DNA from 4 places in the Paenibacillus sp. FSL R5-0908 genome. Region 1 is predicted to be linked to each of the others. Evidence: riboswitches for the same ligand, from Rfam matches in the RefSeq annotation. Region 1 holds a riboswitch; each other region holds the start of a gene.
The links. A riboswitch is a leader RNA that binds a small molecule or an ion and turns the genes downstream of it on or off. The one in region 1 is predicted to bind cyclic di-GMP.

Region 1 (4,969 bases):
AGCAGATTCAGAGGGATGTCAAGACCTGGTAAGGTTCTTCGCGTTGCTTCGAATTAAACCACATACTCCACTGCTTGTGCGGGTCCCCGTCAATTCCTTTGAGTTTCAGTCTTGCGACCGTACTCCCCAGGCGGAGTGCTTACTGTGTTAACTTCGGCACCAAGGGTATCGAAACCCCTAACACCTAGCACTCATCGTTTACGGCGTGGACTACCAGGGTATCTAATCCTGTTTGCTCCCCACGCTTTCGCGCCTCAGCGTCAGTTACAGCCCAGAAAGTCGCCTTCGCCACTGGTGTTCCTCCACATATCTACGCATTTCACCGCTACACGTGGAATTCCACTTTCCTCTTCTGTACTCAAGCCACCCAGTTTCCAGTGCGACCTCAGGTTGAGCCCAAGGTTTAAACACCAGACTTAAATAGCCGCCTGCGCGCGCTTTACGCCCAATAATTCCGGACAACGCTTGCCCCCTACGTATTACCGCGGCTGCTGGCACGTAGTTAGCCGGGGCTTTCTTCTCAGGTACCGTCACTCCGGTAGCAGTTACTCTACCGGACGTTCTTCCCTGGCAACAGAGCTTTACGATCCGAAAACCTTCATCACTCACGCGGCGTTGCTCCGTCAGGCTTTCGCCCATTGCGGAAGATTCCCTACTGCTGCCTCCCGTAGGAGTCTGGGCCGTGTCTCAGTCCCAGTGTGGCCGTTCACCCTCTCAGGTCGGCTACGCATCGTCGCCTTGGTGGGCCGTTACCCCACCAACTAGCTAATGCGCCGCAGGCCCATCCCTCAGTGACAGATTGCTCCGTCTTTCATTCTTCTCTCAGGAGAAAAAAGAAATTATCCGGTATTAGCTACCGTTTCCGGTAGTTATCCCAGTCTGAAGGGCAGGTTGCCTACGTGTTACTCACCCGTCCGCCGCTAAGTTACTTTGAAAGCAAGCTTTCAAAGTAACTCCGCTCGACTTGCATGTATTAGGCACGCCGCCAGCGTTCGTCCTGAGCCAGGATCAAACTCTCCAATTAGTATTGAAAAGAGCGATATGCTCATTTTGAAACATCTGACGAGAAAATTAATTCTCTAATTTTGGATTTCACTTGCGTGATTTCCTACTCACTCGTTGTTCAGTTTTCAAAGATCAAGTTCTCGTTGGCGCCGTTTAATGTCTCAGCAGCAACTCTTATAATATATCATGTTGTTTTCAGAAATGCAAGCTTTATTTTTCGAAGCTTTTTATCAGCCTCGTCTGTATCGCCTGTACGCTGTCTAACAACGCTTACCTATAATACCCCAACTATTAATAGAAAAGCAACCCCTAATATAAAAATAAACAACTAGCTTAATGATTAAGCTAGTTGTTTATTTAATATCGTTATGATTCTAGCGATTAATTTAATAGTATTTTGCCGCAGTATATTTGCTCGAGGCTTTAATTAAATCAGTTTTCTTATCGCTCTTTGCAAGTCCTGCATCCACTGTAGTATCAATGGTAACCCACTTCCCATTAAGCAACACTTCATTCCATGCATGATATTGCGTAACGTAGCTTGTATTCCCCATTACCAACTTAGCAGGAACATCTACACTCCGCAGCATTGCGGCAAAAAGAGAAGCGTAATCATAGCAAATCCCTTTTTTAGTAGTCAATGTCTTATCGATGCTTGGAATATAATCAGTAGTTACACTATTAGCAAGAGAGTAATCATATTGTACATTCGCAACTACATAGTTATAGATCGCTTTAACTTTCTCTTCGTCTGTTGTTTTGCCTTGTACTAATTGTTTAGCTTTGACAATCGCTTTATCAGAAGAACTCCATTTCACATTCTGTACGGAGCCCAAATATACGGAATTCGAGTCACTCATGGTTACGTCTACTACTTCGGAATATAACGCTTTGTATTTATTGCCGGTTGTGTTCTCCAGAACAGAAACCTTATAAGTCCCATTTCCTTGTTGCAAAGGGAAGTCCTCAGCTTGTCCAGAAGCATACAAGTTATAAGTATAGCTGCTGTTATCTTTGGTGATCATGAGTTTGATTCTTTTATCTTTCGGAATATCATAGTTAATACCAATAACACCTTGAGCCACTTTGGATGTAATCAACCAGCTGGCATCTGCACTTGCAGCTTGAGCTGTACTTACCGGAACTGAAGTCATTAAGACGAACAACGCCACCAGCATAAAATAAACCTTTTTCACGGATAAAACTCCTTTCGGTAGCTGGCTGCCATCCTTTCGGGAAGGCCCTTTAGCTTTGCGTCCCTACCTTTCGATAGGTTTGCCGTTATCGTATAAGCTCTATCTGTTCTAGCTTTACTAGATATAATTGATAGAATCCATTTGAAACAAACAAAAAAAGCCTCTTCATTCGGTAGCTGGCTGCCATCCTTTCGGGAAAAGGCCCTTTAGCTTTGCGTCCCTACCTTTCGGAAGGTTTGCCGTTATCGTGTTTAGCTTTTATAGTATAATACTATCATATTTATAGATGTGAACAAGACCTAATTTACTAGATTACCCATTATTTTATAGATATCTCCCGGTATTTGTGTTTTCTTGTCATTCACTATTCTCATTTTGTTAATTTGGCATGAACAATCAGCCGATGCGTTGGATTCACTAGCGGATCACATGTAATTAAAGTAAGAATCTTATCCTTGTCATTCCCGTCAAGAACAGAGACATCACTCGGATCTACAACAGAAATATCATACACCTCATAGTTAAACACCAGATCACTAGTCTTTACCGTGATGACATCCCCCACAACAACCTCATTCAATCTGTTAAACAAACGACCCGTAGTTCTAGCCCGATGCGCCGCGATTGCAGCATTTCCGATCTCTCCAAGGGGTGCCGTTTCTTTCATATGGGCTGCAGCATGTTTCATATTAGCTTTTGTAGCCCCTTCTAATACAGGCAGCTTCAATTCAATCTTATCGATTTCAATTAGTGCGATTACCTTGCCACCGACTTCAATCTCCGGTTCAGGCTTTTCTGTCTCTTGGGGTTGGGGCTGTGCCTGGGCATCCAGAACCGATTCCTCTGCTAACAGCTGAGTAACTTCAGCATACCTGCTCTTCAAATCTGGTTGGGGTGCACTATCGGCAGTGCTTAGTTCAGCCGTTTCTAATAACTTCTCCTGCTGCCTGTCGTTGTACCATTCGTTAGCTGTCGGATATAACATGATAAGTATCCCAGCCAGTATGAGTAGATAGGAGAATTTACGCAATGTTATTCACCTCCGTATATTGTTTTTATGGATATATACAAATCAAGCAGAAACAGTTACTTGCCTTTAAGCATAGCAACTCCTTCTGCCTGAAATTAATGTTTAAAATACCCATTTACGACTTCCAAAGAAATTGATGATCACCGTGATAAAGGTAACCAGCACCTTAGAGATCAAGACTTGAATACCTAGTTTGTCTGTCAACAGATGCATTAACAGCAGTGATATTCCGAGAACTACCAGATTCAGCACGATAAACTTGACCAGCTGCACGCGGTCGAAGCCTTCTTTATTCCCCCGGTTGCGATCACGAAAGGTAACTTTTTTATTCAAAATAAAGCTATTCGCCGTACCTGCACTATAGGAGATCACCTGCGCCAATGCGTATACCATCCCTAGTGAATTCAACAATGTAAAAATCACAAAATCAATCAGCGTATTGAGTAAACCTACGGCATTAAATTTGAGGAACTGTATGAATGCAGCGCGCAAGTTCTTATCTGACATCATTGTGATCCTTCCGGCGGTCCAGTTGTTCTTCGTTCTGGTAGCCTTTAGTCTCACTAACAATATATAGCGGTCTATCTTTAGACTCGTCATAAATCCGTCCGATATACTCCCCAATCACACCCAACAGCATCAGAACGATACCGTTAAAGAGCAGATTGACGCCTACAATGGAAGCCCAGCCCGGAACCGTCCAGGAGGTGAAAAATATCCTTTGAAACAAGACGAAAAATAAATAGAGAAAGCTAGAGAATGAAAGGAAGAATCCAATATACGTAGCAATCTTAAGCGGCTTATGTGAAAAAGAGGTGATGCCATCTAACGCAAAACGAATCATTTTCTTCAGCGGATATTTGGTTTCTCCGGCAAAACGTTCTTCCCGTTCATATTCCACCATAGTCTGCTTGAAGCCAACCCAGCTCACCAAACCTCGGACATAACGGTTCTTTTCTTTAAGTCCCCGCAGGACATCACATACCTTACGGTCAATAAGACGGAAATCGCCTGTATCCGTAGGAATATCCACACTTGTCATACTGCTGAGCAGGCGGTAAAAAAGCTTCGCGGTGACCTTTTTGAACATCGTTTCTCCGTGGCGCTTCAGGCGTTTCGCATATACAACGTCGTAGCCCTCTTTCCACTTCTCGATCATTTGCAAAATGACCTCCGGAGGATCCTGAAGATCAGCGTCAATAACAACAACCGCTTGACCTTCGGCATAGTCCATGCCAGCTGTAATCGCTACCTGATGTCCGAAATTACGCGAGAAGTCAATCAGCTTGACATGCTCGTCTCGTTCACAAATCTCCCGAATCATCTGGGCGGAACGATCACGACTGCCGTCATTGACGAAGACCAGCTCATAAGTATCGCCGCACTCGTCCATTACTTTTTTCAAACGTTCATAAGTATGGCTAATTACTTGCTCCTCATTGAACATGGGTACAATCACACTATATCTGGCTTTCACCTTTATTCCTCCTACAAGCTTTTTGGAGCGTTACATCCATCTATACTTCATAATAACGCTGCATACATAAACTTATTTTATAGATTTTATAAATCCTAGAAAACCCAAGTAGGGAACCAACGCAGCATATCTTTCACGTAATCTCCACTGACCTGCATCCCTGACAGTACCGGGTAGAAAGCGATAAAGAGCAGCAAAGCAACGGCTACATAGACATACTGTACGTAACGGGCCTCAGGGAATTTACTATCCAACAACTTC
Region 2 (4,969 bases), 6.4 Mb from region 1:
AGGAAGAGCTGATCGGGAATCTCTTTAATATGATTGTTGTACATGGCATCAAGCCTATGTGACAACGTTACGATAGAATATAACAGGATGATGATTTATTATCAGTATGTTGGCATACAAAACTATGGAATGTGGATCATGCCTACATTATCTATTCGGGGATTGTAAGGGTGTACGCTACCACGAAAGGGAAAGAGCATACCGTAGATCTTTTTGGAAAAGGCGATTTCTTTGGCGATCTGGAAGTAATCCATCCCTCCAATATAAGAGTGCTGTCTGCGGTGGCTATGAATGATACTGTATTATTTGATATTCAACATCAGCAGATCACCGTGTTAGACCCGGTATATTTACTGGAGTATACGGATTTCGATTGAGATGAACAGTTCCGGGATCTTTTTCAGAGAATCGATTATTAAAGGGGTTATGAATGTGGCTTGTAATCATTGTGTAGTAAGAGAGCTGAATTTTCAAATCAAGGCTCATGGTGAGCTTAATCTTAGGGTTTTACCTGAGGTTATTCATCATTTGAGTAGAAGTTATACGATACATAAGGTGGAAGGAAATGTGATTACAATTAAGGAGGCTGGGGTGCGGGATTTCCTAGATTTCTGTAATGACCATATGGAATCGGAGCAGGTTGAATTCCGTATAGATGACCAAACATGGAGACCTCTATCCGAATTACCCACTGTACTTGATATGGAGTGGATTGATGAGGTTATCACTAAGGGTCTTGTTATTTGCTACTTCCAACCGATTGTGAACGTAAGGGAAGAGATTTTTGCATACGAGCTCCTATCCAGATTTAAAAAAGAAGACGGATCCCTTATCTATCCTAATGAGATTTTTGCGGCGGCACGGAATCGTGGGCGTTTATATGCTTTAGACCGGTTATGTAGAATGACGGCTGTAAAATATGCTGCGCCCTTAAATAAAAAAACGTTTATTAATTTTATCCCTACATCAATTTACGCTCCAGAGTTCTGCTTAAGATCAACTGTTGAATTGGCTAATCAATTAGGTGTCGATCCCTCTCTTTTTGTCTTTGAAGTTGTTGAAACGGAGAAAGTGGATGATCTCGCTCATTTGAAAGCTATTTTGACATATTACAAGGATCGGGGATTTGAATACGCTTTAGATGATGTTGGGGAAGGCTTCAGCACAATCGAGATGTTATTGGAGCTTAAACCTCATTACATGAAGCTAGATATGAAATATGTTCAAGGCGTGTCCAGTGATCCGAACAAACAGAAAATAGCTAAACAATTTTTAGAAAAGGCTTTAGAAATCCAATCTGTTCCTTTAGCAGAAGGTGTGGAGTTTAGAGAGGACTTTGAATGGCTTAAGCAGAGTGGTTATCAGTTGTTTCAGGGATATTTATTTGGAAAGCCTGATCCTATTCCCAAACAGTAATCCTAATGAGTATATATCGGTCCAGAGGATGAGATGAATTTCAGGTCAGAGTCTGAGTACAGCCAACCCCCGGGGTTGTATAATTTAGGTAATTGAAAAGGGGGACGGGATGGATATGAAATGGCATCAATTTGTAACGCGCTGGGCAGATTCTAGGGGCTTTGATGGACGAGAGATTGATTATCAATGGCCTTCTCCCTCCTTTCCGGTCATCAGTATTCGCAGTAATCTAGGGCGATACTCAGGTCAAGCGTATGGTCGTGGAGGTAAACCCCGTGTGAAGACAGCCGTTGGATTAATCGCTATTGGAGATGTAGCTGTAGGCTTGATTTCCATAGGTGCGATAAGCGTGGGCGTACTATCCTTAGGAGCAATATCACTAGGAATGTGGTTAGCCCTTGGAGCGATAGCACTTAGCTGGCTTGGCTTCGCAGTGGGAGCCATTGCGATAGCAGGGGTGGCTGTAGGAGCGATCGCAATCGCGGAAAAAGCGTTGGGGGCCATCGCCATAGGGGATACGGCGTTTGGTGCGATAGCGATAGGCAGGATCGCTGGGGGTGCCATAGCTATCGGACAATGGGCATATGGTGTAATCGCAGTTGGCGAACATGGTTTCGGATTAATTCCCGTCACGGGCGATGTATGGAATTGGTTCCGGCGCTTGTTTGGATCGGGGAGTTAAGTAGACCTACAGTCCTAAAGGATGCCCTTCTCTTCCGGGATAGTCAATAAATAATATCTATCACCTAAGAAAAACTAATTGCAATTACCTATACTCATTTCATACCAATTAATCATGCGATCAGATCTAGGCTTATGTTACTCTTTGAATGTATTCGAAACTTCATAGGCAAACCTATGGAAATGTAGGGACGCAAAGCTAAAGGGACTAAGGTTATCATAACTATTGTCAGCCAGCTGCCAAAGAGTGTGTAACGCTTTTTGTTAAAATATAAGAAAGTATACGTTATACACCTATACTTAATATCTTATATTTCTCGCTTAAACGCTTACCGTCCTTATAAGGACGCCACAGGTGTTTATGCTTGTTAAGGTTTAATAAAAATTAAGTCTTAATTTTTAGGCGACTTTATACGCAATCAAGCTACTCTTTTGGGGTAGTTTTTTTTGTGCCCATTTTTGGGCACTGGAGAGATTCATATGACATCTGGGGGTAAGAAGTGATGAAGAAAATGATTGCGATCGCTACATCGGCAGCCATGTTGGCCAGTTTTTCAAGTGAGGCAGGTTATGCTTTAGCAAGTGAGGTAAGCAAGGTAAATGTAACAACAACAGTGGCACAAAGTAAGGTCAACTTATTAAGCAACGCTTCGGTTATTCCGTTTGAGCTGTACGGCAAGGATGCTCTAAATGCCTATAATGAGGTTTTTAGAATGAATCCAGCAAATATTAAATCCATCACAAATAACGGTGGCAACTACTCAGGCTCGCCTATAGCTAAGGCTATGGATGGGGATATGAGCACGCATTGGGAGACTGGCAAACCGAATAGTTCAACGTTTACGAATGAGGTTGTGTTTGTTTTCAATGAGTCCACTGAATTAAATAGAATGGTATACGCGGCTAGGCAATCCGGTGCTAAAGGTAAAGGTTTTGCTCAAGAATTTGATATCTATGGCTCCACTACCGATGCGGGTGATTTTACGCTCGTGTCTTCTGGAGAATATACAGGCTCAACCGGTGATGTAGTGGAGATTCAGTTCGCACCTACGGCTTTTAAGAGACTTAAATTTGTCTTCAAAAAAGCGAACCAAGATTGGGCGAGTGCGGCTGAGTTTTCTTTTTATAAAGAGGATAGTCTCTCTGCTAAAATGAAAAATTTATTTACAGATGATACCCTGAGCCAAGTTAGTGCTGCCTTTAATACGACAGAGAAATTAACAGCTTTAGAGAATGAAGTGCAGGCACATCCACTGTATACGCAGTTTAAAGAAGAGATAGAGAATGCAAAGATCCTTTTGGAGAACCATCAGGTAGAGGCAACGGCAGCCAAGGTTTCGAAGCTAAAAGGGTATGGTACAGCCTATGAAAATGCCTATAGCCAAGCGTATAGAATGCCAAATGCAAACGTATCAAAAGTAACGGTGAACGGTGGAAGCTACCCAGGTACGAAGCCTGAATATATGCTGGATGACCAGCCCACTACGCATTGGGAAACGAACAAAAACAATGATGCAAGCTTCACGAATGAAGTCGTGTTTGAACTAGCGCAAGCGGAAGTGCTGGACAGAGTGGCTTTTTTGGCTAGAGATAATCGCAAAGGATTCCCAGAGGCTTTTGAAATCTATGCATCAGAGACGAGTAAAGGAGAGACCTTCCAACTGGTATCTAGCGGAACCGCGATCAGTACCAATGATTTTCTGGAATTTAAATTCGAACCGACGAAGTTTAAAAGATTAAAATTTAAGTTCACAAAAGCTAATATTAACAGACCTTTTGCGGCTGAATTTAGATTTTATACAGAAGATAAAGTAAGCGAAGCTGTAAATGGTATTTTCACAGATGGAACGATGAGTGCGGTTGTGCCTGCTTATAATAGCGTCGAAGCAATCAACGAATTAGAAGAAGCGGCAAAAGTACATCCGCTCTATCCAATCCTGAAAGATTCATTGGAACTAGCTAAGAAGCTGGTTAATGGCGAGGTTCAAATCGAAGGTACCATCATTGAGGCGGAACAACGTGGAGATATGAAAAAGCATGCGCAGGAAAACCTGAGAATTGGTTTTGGTACGAACAACCAGCCTACAGGTCTCGTTGCAATGCCTGGAGATACGATCAACGTTTATGTGGACGCAGCTTCTAACGATAAGCTACCTTCTTTAGTCTTTTCTCAACAAGAGGCCGCTTGGAATATTTGGGCTAGAGGTGTGCAATTGCGTCCAGGTAAGAACATTATAACCGTTCCTGAATTTGCTACGAATAGTTATTATGCACATGAAGTGACTAAGGGCGGCACCGTTTATATCGTCAATCCATATACAGCAGAGGAACAAGGGAAAGCCCCACTGCTCCGCTTCGAAGGTTTAGAGAAGATTCCTTTTATGACCAAGACCACGGATCCAGAACAATTCAAAACCTTCTTAATCACATACAAACAAAGACTAGACGAAGATAAAGCGGCGCATCCAAATGTTCAAGATCGTAAACTCATAGATGTGGTAGAAATGGCCAGCGATCATGTTATTTTCACAGGAACGGCGACGGAGGCGTACAACAAATATATTACGCAAGGAAATAACCCGCTGGACACCGTAACTGGGTATGACACCTGGATGAAGAGCATTTTTGCCTTCTATGGCTTGGATGGTAGTAGTGAGATTCATGATGCCAAGCTAATTCGTGAGAATATTCGATTAATGCAGCCTTATGGTGCGATGTATGCAGCGGGAGATCATACAGGTATCCAACTTGGAACAGTAGGTACCATGTTAGGTGATTTTAACAAAGCTTATCCGGGCTGGGGACTGAATCACGAAATCGGGCATCGCTTGGCTATGGGTGAACGGGAATATGGCGAAGTAACTAATAATAT
Region 3 (4,969 bases), 4.3 Mb from region 1:
ATCACTTACCCACGGAACGACGAGATGAAGGAGCGTTTCATTGAACCTCTCGGGTTAGTCGCAAAACGTGGAGTTTGGTATGTAGTGGCACGAACCGAGGGTGAAATGCGGACTTTTCGCGTGTCAAGATTAATACAAGCTGAAGCAACTAATGAATCATTTGTCAGACCTGAGGTTTTTGATTTAAAAAGCTACTGGGAACAATCGACTTCAGCTTTTAAAGCAGCACTGCCAAAATATGTAGTGAAATTAAAGGTGAATGAGTCTATTCTTAAAGAATTACAACGTGAAAGATATGTAACTATAACTTTAGTAGAACCCTCTGCTAATACTGGGTGGATGAACGTAGAGGCCGAGTTTAATACTATAGAATCTGCCTGTCGTATCGTACTCTCTTTCTCTCCTTCAGTTATTGTTTTAGCTCCTACCGAACTAGTAGGGATGGTAAAGTCTGCTATTAAAACAATTTCCACAATATATGAGGAATTTTGACATGAATTCTAAATATCTACTACTTAAAGAAGATTTATGACACTTCTCTATAGACCAATGACCTATAAATCCCCTATAATAACACCATTACATAAAATTTAATAAGGGGGACATTTTACCAATGAGCTGGATGCACAAACTTCCGTTAAAACAAAGAATTGTTGCCGGATGTTACCTCGTTGCCGCACTGTTTGCTATTCCTGTCTTAGTTACGTTAATGATTCTAGGTCAATTTCTCGTAGGAATTATACTAGTAGTTGTTCTTGCAGGTCTGACTTTACCTGTTGCTCGCTTCGTGGAGAGAACGCTTACATCTTCTTTTGATGATATTGCTAATGTATCTCACAGTATTTCGAAGGGGGATTTCACTAGCAGAGCGGACGAAAACGGTTCAATGGGTGACGTAAGCCGCTCCTTTAACACAATGATTGATAAGCTCAAGAAGATTCTGACCGATGCATCACAGATCACCCGTCAAGTTATGGATGCAAGCCGCGGAATCGAAGATAAGAACCAGAACCTGAAAATTGTCATGGCACAAGTAGCCTCTTCCTCTACTGAGCTCGCTCTTGGTGCAAATGAAATATCTACGGATATCGCTGATATGACAGAATCCATTAAAGACATTGAGACCAAAGTATCCAATTATACGAACTCCACCAAAGAAATGAACAGACGTTCAATACATACCTTAGAACTTGTTGAGCAAGGGCGCCAATCCGTAGATACACAGGCTGAAGGCATGCGTAAAAACATAGAGGCTACACAAAAAGTGGCTGATACTATTGAAGCTCTTTCACAAAATGCCCGCGGGATTACGATGATCACCAAGACCATCACAGAGATCGCTGAGCAGACCAACCTGCTGTCACTGAATGCCTCCATCGAAGCTGCTCGTGCCGGAGAGCATGGTCGGGGTTTTGCCGTTGTAGCTCAAGAGGTTCGCAAGCTTGCTGAGGAATCTACGGCATCCACAAAAGAAGTATTCGGTTTGGTCCGCAGCATTGAGTCAGATATTAAACAAGCCATCGATAATATCGCCATCAATGAAGAGGTCGTGCAGGTTCAGAACGAAATGATCACACAAACTGCCCATATTTTCGCACAAATTGTACAAAGCGTGCAGTACATTACCGAGCAAATCTCTTCATTCTCTGCGGAGAGTGATCTTATGCTAGAAAGTGCCTTGAAAATTTCGAGTGCAATCGAGAATATCTCAGCAATCACCGAAGAAACCGCTGCTGGCACAGAAGAGGTATCGGCGGCTATGAATGAACAGATTAATGCCCTGCAATCTGTTGCAGAAGAAACGGAAAAAATGACCCAGGCCGTATTTAATCTGCAAAAAACCATTCATATCTTTAAATTCTAGTTCAAAACTATCAACTGCCACCTAAGCTGAGTCTTAGGTGGCAGTTTTTTTCGCGAGGCAAAACTTCATCTCTTGGACAAGACTTTCGTCAAATTTCGAGTTTTTTTAGCGGATTATGTTGACAAAAATTAATGAGGAATATATTGTAAAGGAAAATTATTCTTATCAACTATAAATTAATATTGGCAAAATCCTCGAAAGAGGATGACGCAAAACCATGGATCTACAGCCTCATTTTTTCGTTTGAGGCCATGATTGCCAGGTTGCAGAGGAACCAGGACGGCTGAACTATTGTTCAGTCTTAGCGGCGCCTTATGCCACCAACCTGTGCTTACTATAGAGCACAGGTTTTTACTTTTTGAGTATATTGATCTATCGTATCTATGCGATAGATTAATAACTAATATATATCAAAAAACTTGTGAGGTGTTTCTTTTGAAGACAGTCGCAGATTACATGGCGGAAGCACTACGTAACCTTGGAGTCACCCATTCTTTTGGGATCATTGGCAAATCGATTTGTCCAATAGTTCTAAAGATGGTGGATTACGGTATTGAATTTATTCCCGGCAGACACGAAGCAAGCTCCGGATTCGAAGCAGCAGGATATGCGCTGAAAACAGGTAACCTAGGCGTAGCATTTGGTACTTCGGGTCCTGGGGGAACTAACCTGCTTACAGCAGCAGCACATGCGAAAGCTAACAACCTACCTGTCCTATTTATTACTGGCCACCAATCCATTACAGAGCTTGGAATTCCTCAATGTCAGGACTCCACTTCTTTTCTGGCTGATTTAGCTGATATGTTCAGACCTGCCACCTTGTTCAGTAAATTGGTTGAACGTGGGGATCACTTTGGTACTATTTTTAATCATGCGATTTCTGTGGCCCTGACCAAACGTGGTCCTGTTCATCTTTGTATTCCTTTTGATGTACAAACTGAAGTATTGGAAGAATGCAATATAGTAATCCCAGAAAGAGAGTCTCTAATTAGTCAAGCTAATATCGATAGAGTCATCGATGCTATTCAAGCTGCTAAGAATCCTTTGATTATTGCGGGTAAAGGAATTAACCGCTCCGGAGCACATAAAGAGCTTGTTCAACTCGCAGAAACTTTTAATATTCCTGTAGTAACCTCTCCTGGTGGAAAAGGGGCTATAGTCTGGGATCACCCACTCTATCATGGTCCTATTGGCGTTGGCGGTTCGACCCACGGGGACGATTTATTAAATAAAAGCGATTTATTTATAGTGCTTGGATCACGTTTAAGTGATATGACCATCTGTAATCTTAAACGGGAGAATCATCCAGCAACTTTAATTCAATTTGATATTGATCCAACCTTTGTCGGAAAAATACTATTGTCCAAAACGATCCCGGTCACTGGGGACCTGCGCGATAATTTGGTGCACTGCCTAAATCATATTGACCCAAGCACAATCACCAAACGTGATGCTTTGGCCGATGCTGATTATTCAGAAGAGCTTCCAACCCTCAAGAATCTTTCCCTTGCTTCGGTAATGAGCACTTTAAGTGATTTAATTCCTTATAATAATTCAATTTTCGTTGATGATGGAAGTCATGGATTCCACGCTGCAAAATGGTACAAGGTTAAGAAACCGGGCAGCTTTGTTTTTGATGCTTATTTTGCTTGCATGGGTAATTCGATCGGCATGGCTATTGGTGCAAAAGTTGCAGCTCCTGAAGAAACGGTCCTCTGCATTACAGGTGATGGTTGTTTCATGATGCTCGGCGCTGAGATTAACACCGCTGTCTGCAAAGATATCCCTGTCATCTTTATCGTGGTCAATAATAAGCAACTAGATATGGCTCTTAAGGGTATGGAGAAAACCACAGGTCGTATCGATGGAACTCTATATGAAGTACCTATGGACGCCGTGAAATTCGCTGAATCTCTAGGTGCTAAAGGCTACAAGTGTGAGACAGCGGATGAATTCACAGCTGCAATTAAAGATGCGGTAGCTCTAAACCATGTTGCCGTTATTGAACTACTAACAGACCGTGATGAAGTCCCTCCGACTGCACACCGTACTTTGAACCTAAACTAGGAGGCTAACCATGAAGGAAAATATCAACAGTGGTCTCAACCACTTCACGAATCTATCAGGAGACTATGGCGCAAAAGCACTAGCTCCAATTAAAGACCACTTCCCTGACTTGGCTGAATTTATTATGGGGAATGCCTATGGCGATATTTTTCAACGTAATACTATAGCCCCTGACTGGAAGGAAATCGCAGTCATTTCATCTTTAATTTCAATGGGTCAATTCGAACAGCTGGGTGTTCATTATGTCATGGCCCTTCGTGTTGGAGTCACCGTAGAACAGCTTAAAGGTATTCTATTACACTTAGTACCCGTTATAGGGGCACCTAGAATCATCACAGCTTTTAATATCCTGCTTGCAACCATAGAAGAAATCCAATAATCCAACAGTTCGACAACAATATACAAAATTCGACTTTATTATTGCACACGCTTGAAAAATATGCCTATAATAGAGTCGGAATATCCCATTACTTGCTGTATAGTGTCGAATTTTGACTTTTATAAAACAGCTAAGTGGATATACATATGGCTGGATATTGCAGTCGAACTGTTTTGGACAAATTCAATCTATGGGAGAGATTTAGGCATGGGAAGTTTCGTTTTGAAGACAGACACTGCAAACAAGGTTATTAACATTGAGTTGGATGGAACATTTTCTGAAGAAGATGGTCTAAAATCTATTCAAGCTTATCAACAAACTATCAATCCAATTACTCCAGCTGACTATGAACTAAAAATCGACTGCAGAAAGCTAAATGTAACTGCACCAGATGTTGTACCTCTTTTAGAAAGCTGCTTTGTAATGTTTAAGAATGATGGATTTGTAAAAGTAAATCTAACGCTTGAAAATAACCCGATCCTCAAAATGCAGCTTTCCCGTCTTGGCCGTAAAGCTGGACTCGATAACATCGAGATCATTTCTGCGGTCACAGTCTAGATCTTTTAATCTTAATATGTAGGCCACATCTTACTGCTTTCCTGGAGGCGTATTATGACCGGAATTCGTATTAAAGGCATTGATATCTATCATCCCAGCAA
Region 4 (4,969 bases), 420 kb from region 1:
GCATCTTCCTGCCCGCATAACGCTGCTTGGCGCCGCAGCAGATGGAAATATTGCGAAGCGGTAGTCAGGTTAGCGACCGTCCAGTTCTCTTCAGCGGATAGCTGCAAGAACCGTTCCAGCCTACCGCTGGAGTGCTCAGGTCCCTGTCCTTCGTAGCCATGCGGCAGCATGATGACGAGATTGCTGCGCTGTGTCCATTTGGCGCGTCCAGCGGCAATGAACTGGTCAAAAATAACCTGACCCGCGTTGGCGAAATCACCATACTGTGCTTCCCAGATTACGAAGGTTTCCGGTGCAAACACATTATAACCATATTCAAAGCCTAATACTGATGCCTCTGACAATGGACTGTTGTATACGCCAAAGGAGGCACGGGAATCGCTTAGCTGATGTAGTGGGGAGAACAAATCTCCTGTTTTACTGTCGTGCAGCACCAGATGGCGATGTGCGAAGGTTCCGCGTTGGGCATCTTGACCGCTCAGTCGGATGGGCGTTCCATTTTTCAGAATGGTAGCGAAGGCTAACGTTTCAGCCAGTGCCCAGTCGACCTTTTCACCTTCATTCAGTGCATCTTTACGACGTTGTAAAATGCGCTCCAGCTTCGGATAAACCTGGAATCCAGCAGGAACCGTCAACAGTTCACGGTTGATCTCCTGCAGGCTGGAGATGGATACCGCTGTAGTGTTTGCCGCTGCGCGGTCCGTTTGTAGAGGAATGAAGGCTTTGGGTTCTTTTTTCTTATGATTGCCTTCCTTCATATTATCGTACGCACGCTGCAATACACTTTCTGCTTCAGCATTCATCTTTTGTACGTCTTCGGCGGTAAGAACCTTTTCGTTTTTCAGTCTCTCTGCATAAACCTTGTAGACGGTCGGATGATTGCGAACCTTACCGTAGACAACAGGTTGTGTGGTTTCAGGATCATCCATTTCGTTGTGACCATGACGGCGGTAGCCGATGAGATCAATTACGAAATCTTTTTTGAATTGATGGCGGTATGCGCTAGCTAAACGTACGGCTGCTACGCAGGCCTCTGGGTCATCAGCGTTGACATGGACTATCGGGATTTCATACCCTTTGGCGATGTCACTCGCATAATGCGTAGAACGGGAATCTTCACTTTCAGTCGTAAAACCAATTCGGTTATTAACAATGATATGGATCGTCCCACCATTTTGATAACCTTGAAGTTTGCCGATATTAAGCGTTTCTGCAACAATTCCTTCACCTGGAAAAGCAGCATCGCCATGCATCAGCACCGCCATAGCTTTACTGGTATCAATCTTCGGCAGTCCTGCAGTGCTCCGATCTTCTTGTGCGGCACGAGTGAAACCTTCCACGACAGGATTGACGAATTCCAAGTGACTTGGGTTATTCGCTAGTGTTATTCTTGTGCGTACGGTTTCTCCTTCACGGACAGCACGGTCTGCACCGAGATGGTATTTCACATCACCTGTCCAGCCATAGTTAATGCCTGTAGAGCCTTCGGAAGGGAAAAGCTCCTTGTTCGGAGAATGATGAAACTCTGAAAATATGATATCATAAGGTTTGCCCAAAATATGTGCAAGAACGTTGAGGCGGCCGCGATGCGCCATGCCCATCAAAATATGCTCCGCACCGTCATGTGCAGCAGCACGTACGATTTCATCTAACATCGGTACAAGAGCATCATTGCCTTCAAGACTGAAACGCTTCTGACCTACAAAAGTCTTGTGGAGGAAGGTTTCAAATTGCTCTACCTGAATCAGGCGGTTCAGGAGCTCTTTGCGTTCTGTATTATTTAGGGGTGCTGGTGAGCTGGTGGATTCTGCCTGTCTATTTAGCCATTGCAGTTCTTTTTCTTCATGCACATGCCCGAACTCATAGGCGATGGTCTTGGTGTATGCCTGACGCATACGTTGCACGGCATCCCATCCGGTATGCACATCATTCGGCGCATTTTCCCATATAAGCGTTGCAGGCAGTGCGATCAGGTCTTCGCGGGTCAGCCCATAGGTTTCAAGCTCAAGATATTTTGCCATGGGATTCTGATCGCGTACCAGCGGATCAATTTCAGCGGCCATATGGCCATATATACGAATATTGGCGATTAGCTTGGAAGCTCTTACTGCTTTTCTAAGCCATTCGGTGTCTCCCGAGATGCGCGGCTGAGGAGCCGGTTCGCTATCTGGAGTTAGGGGAGGAGGTCCCGAATTTGTAAAAAGCTCGCGATAATTATTTTCTACGGTGGAGGGATCTTTCACAAACTGTTCATATCTTTCTTGAATGTAGCCTAAATTGGGTCCGTAATACTTACTCCAAATGGATTCGTTATAGGGCTCTTTGGCTGCCATGAATACATCCTCCTTAACGGATGAACTCCATACGTGACATTTTGTGTCAACGCTTACTGGAGCTGTGATGATTGCGGTTTCATTTCTCATCTTATTGTGCTACTTTCAGCCACTGTAATCAATTCATTCTTTCGTCCAATACGTTCGCAAAATGGTATGGGTTAGCTTGTTCTAATGAAAAGAAGGGTGTTTCTTCTCATTACCCATTCTAAAGGCCTATTAAAATGATTCTATTATCCTTATTTTTAACTATTAGGTCAGTAAATATTTATTTTGCTAGTACAATTTATTTTATGTAACGGACGAGTATCGTGATAATCGGACAAGATCTTTGAAAAAAAATCTTTTATTTTTCGTTTTTAAAATAAAAAGTAACCAGGAATCGACACACTTTTCCGCTTTCTTTTTGTATAATGTTATTGCAGATAGTAATTTTATAGTTTTTTAAGTAGATCCTTTCGTGAAAAGGGTCCAGTAAAAGGTAAACTTGCCGAAAGGCAGGGGCACAAAGTCGCGGGTCTAAGGTAGAGATACTATGACAGCCGGATTGCCTGGGGACGTAAAATCTTAGGGGGAGATTTTTTGGAAAAGTCCAACCAGGGTAGCAACAGAGAACAGCAGTTTATTGATCTGGATCAAGAGTGGGTACATTTATTATTAGCAGCTAAGAAGGCTGGCATTAAGGCAGATGAAATCCGCCAGTTCTTTCATGAGAAAACTGTGCAGATCGTGCAGTAATACATTAGAGGGGTTACATATCGAAAAAGGGCACAGCGGTTCTTCGCTGTGTCCTTTTTCGATATGATTTAGTAGAAGAGAGGATCGTACCAGATTGGTAGGAAGTATTAATCCTTTTGATCGAGCTTCCATTTCTGATAGTCCAGAAATTCTTTGAATTCGCGTTTGCTAATGCCTGAGTCCATAGCTTCCTGCACCAATCGGAACCATTCCGAATCTAAATGTGATTCCTCTGCATCATTGGGTTCTCCATAGAGTAGGGCATGAATGGATACCTGAAGCGCATCAGCGATCTTTTCGATAAACTGGATGGATGGATTGGATTGGATGTTTCTCTCCACGTTGCTAAGATACGACTTAGCCACATCTGCTCTGTCCGCAAGCTCAGATAGGGAGAAACCCTTGTCTAGGCGGAGCTGCTGGATACGTTGGCCCATATTCTGTGGCACTATGCTGACGCCCCTCCGTAATTTTTGTTATTAGTATAGCAAATATCAATAAATCGGACAAAGTTTATTGTAAAGAGAAGAGCAGCAATCTGCTTATCCGTGGCCGGATTCAGGATCTGCTGCTCTTCGAGTATTTTATTAAATTACTTTATTGATCTTAGTAGTCTTTTTTCGCGCCTTGTTTAGCTACGAAATCCCAAGTCAGTGTCAAGCTATCGCCTTGGAAAATATTTTGATCTTGGTTATTTTCAACAAATTCGAATTGGACGGAGAAGCTGTCATTAGTACCGGCTTTAATACCGGATGCTTCGGTAAAGAGTTGATCCCAACCTGTATTTTTTACGAGATCCGGATGCTGACTTTTTAAAGCAGCAAGTGTAGTCTCATAAACTACATTTTCAGGAGAGACGATAGGTACTCCTTTGTCATTATTTCTAAGGAATTTAACTTTAATGAACTCGGCTAAATCAAGGTAGTTATCTCCTTTAGCATCCGTGATTTGAGTCGATGTATTCAGAATGATAGATCCGATATCGAGCGAACCATCGTTTTTCAATTTGAAGGATTTAGTTACAGTATCACCTGGTTTCAGGTTAGGAATATTAACGATGACAGAAGGGTCAGAGTTCAGATCGAGTGTACCCGCTGCGAATGTAGCTGTGCTTTGCGCAGTGTCGCTAAAGTATGCGAAGGTTCCTCCGCCGATTAATGATAAACCCAGTGCTGCAGATGCTACGCCAAGACCCAATGTTTTCTTGATACCCATAATAAAATTCCTCCTCAAATTTGTGTTGAATTTTTATAAAATTTATATATTGTATCTTCCGGTTCGTAAGCGGAAGTGGACAATCAACTTAGGGCTGTGTTTCTGTTGGGGACGGTGAGGCTGGCAGTAGGGCAGCGTTTTTCTTTTCTAATGCAGCTACAGCCTTCCAAGAGGTATACAGAGCATAGAGCAGAAGCATCAAGCCAGGCACGATCATGAGGACTACACTTCCAGCTTTGGAAACCGCGAAATTCATAGCGTAACCGACATAGGGTACAGTAACCCCGGTATACTGAGCTACAACATTCGCAGAACTGGTAGGGTTCATGTCGGGTGCGTCGTTGTTATCGCCTTTAGTGCGATAAACAGCTTCACCCGTAGCGTTATTGACGGTCGCTTCTACAATCCGGTGAGTAATGAGCAGATTATCTTCATTCCTAAAGGTGATGACATCGCCTGGTTTGAAACGATTCATATCCCCTCCGGGTTTTAATGCGACAATTGAGCCAGTCTGAATTCCAGGTTCCATCGATCCTGAGAGTACGGTTTTGATCTCATATCCGAAGAAAGCAGGTTCACCGCCGGAGGCCTTGGATAACACTACGGCTGCCACCAGCAGAATAAAGATCATAAGCATTAAGCTCGATAGGGTATTATTGATAAATTTTTTAATCCGCATCTTA

Region 2: linked by a shared signal. The riboswitch ahead of MKZ09_RS33180 (NPCBM/NEW2 domain-containing protein) and the one ahead of MKZ09_RS03850 (transglutaminase-like domain-containing protein) in region 1 are both predicted to bind cyclic di-GMP.
Region 3: linked by a shared signal. The riboswitch ahead of MKZ09_RS23480 (thiamine pyrophosphate-binding protein) and the one ahead of MKZ09_RS03850 (transglutaminase-like domain-containing protein) in region 1 are both predicted to bind cyclic di-GMP.
Region 4: linked by a shared signal. The riboswitch ahead of MKZ09_RS01900 (anti-repressor SinI family protein) and the one ahead of MKZ09_RS03850 (transglutaminase-like domain-containing protein) in region 1 are both predicted to bind cyclic di-GMP.

Annotation. Positions count from the first base shown of each region.
Region 1 is NZ_JBBOUV010000001.1:841,272-846,240, reverse strand. It holds rRNA gene MKZ09_RS03855 (16S ribosomal RNA) at 1-1,024, opposite strand, end outside; gene MKZ09_RS03850 (transglutaminase-like domain-containing protein) at 1,392-2,201, opposite strand; cyclic di-GMP riboswitch class I at 2,215-2,295, opposite strand; cyclic di-GMP riboswitch class I at 2,370-2,452, opposite strand; gene MKZ09_RS03845 (class D sortase) at 2,572-3,231, opposite strand; gene MKZ09_RS03840 (GtrA family protein) at 3,334-3,741, opposite strand; gene MKZ09_RS03835 (glycosyltransferase family 2 protein) at 3,728-4,708, opposite strand; gene MKZ09_RS03830 (phospholipid carrier-dependent glycosyltransferase) at 4,804-4,969, opposite strand, start outside.
Region 2 is NZ_JBBOUV010000001.1:7,262,426-7,267,394, reverse strand. It holds gene MKZ09_RS33200 (leucine-rich repeat domain-containing protein) at 1-44, opposite strand, end outside; gene MKZ09_RS33195 (cyclic nucleotide-binding domain-containing protein) at 132-377, shown strand; gene MKZ09_RS33190 (EAL domain-containing protein) at 568-1,416, shown strand; gene MKZ09_RS33185 (hypothetical protein) at 1,532-2,098, shown strand; cyclic di-GMP riboswitch class I at 2,256-2,342, shown strand; gene MKZ09_RS33180 (NPCBM/NEW2 domain-containing protein) at 2,601-4,969, shown strand, end outside.
Region 3 is NZ_JBBOUV010000001.1:5,145,228-5,150,196, forward strand. It holds gene MKZ09_RS23470 (helix-turn-helix transcriptional regulator) at 1-492, shown strand, start outside; gene MKZ09_RS23475 (methyl-accepting chemotaxis protein) at 614-1,864, shown strand; cyclic di-GMP riboswitch class I at 2,039-2,135, shown strand; gene MKZ09_RS23480 (thiamine pyrophosphate-binding protein) at 2,291-3,931, shown strand; gene MKZ09_RS23485 (carboxymuconolactone decarboxylase family protein) at 3,942-4,310, shown strand; gene MKZ09_RS23490 (hypothetical protein) at 4,518-4,868, shown strand; gene MKZ09_RS23495 (ketoacyl-ACP synthase III) at 4,923-4,969, shown strand, end outside.
Region 4 is NZ_JBBOUV010000001.1:425,901-430,869, forward strand. It holds gene MKZ09_RS01895 (2-oxoglutarate dehydrogenase E1 component) at 1-2,333, opposite strand, end outside; cyclic di-GMP riboswitch class I at 2,804-2,888, shown strand; gene MKZ09_RS01900 (anti-repressor SinI family protein) at 2,916-3,071, shown strand; gene MKZ09_RS01905 (helix-turn-helix domain-containing protein) at 3,179-3,508, opposite strand; gene MKZ09_RS01910 (TasA family protein) at 3,678-4,286, opposite strand; gene sipW (signal peptidase I SipW) at 4,375-4,965, opposite strand; gene MKZ09_RS01920 (hypothetical protein) at 4,967-4,969, opposite strand, start outside.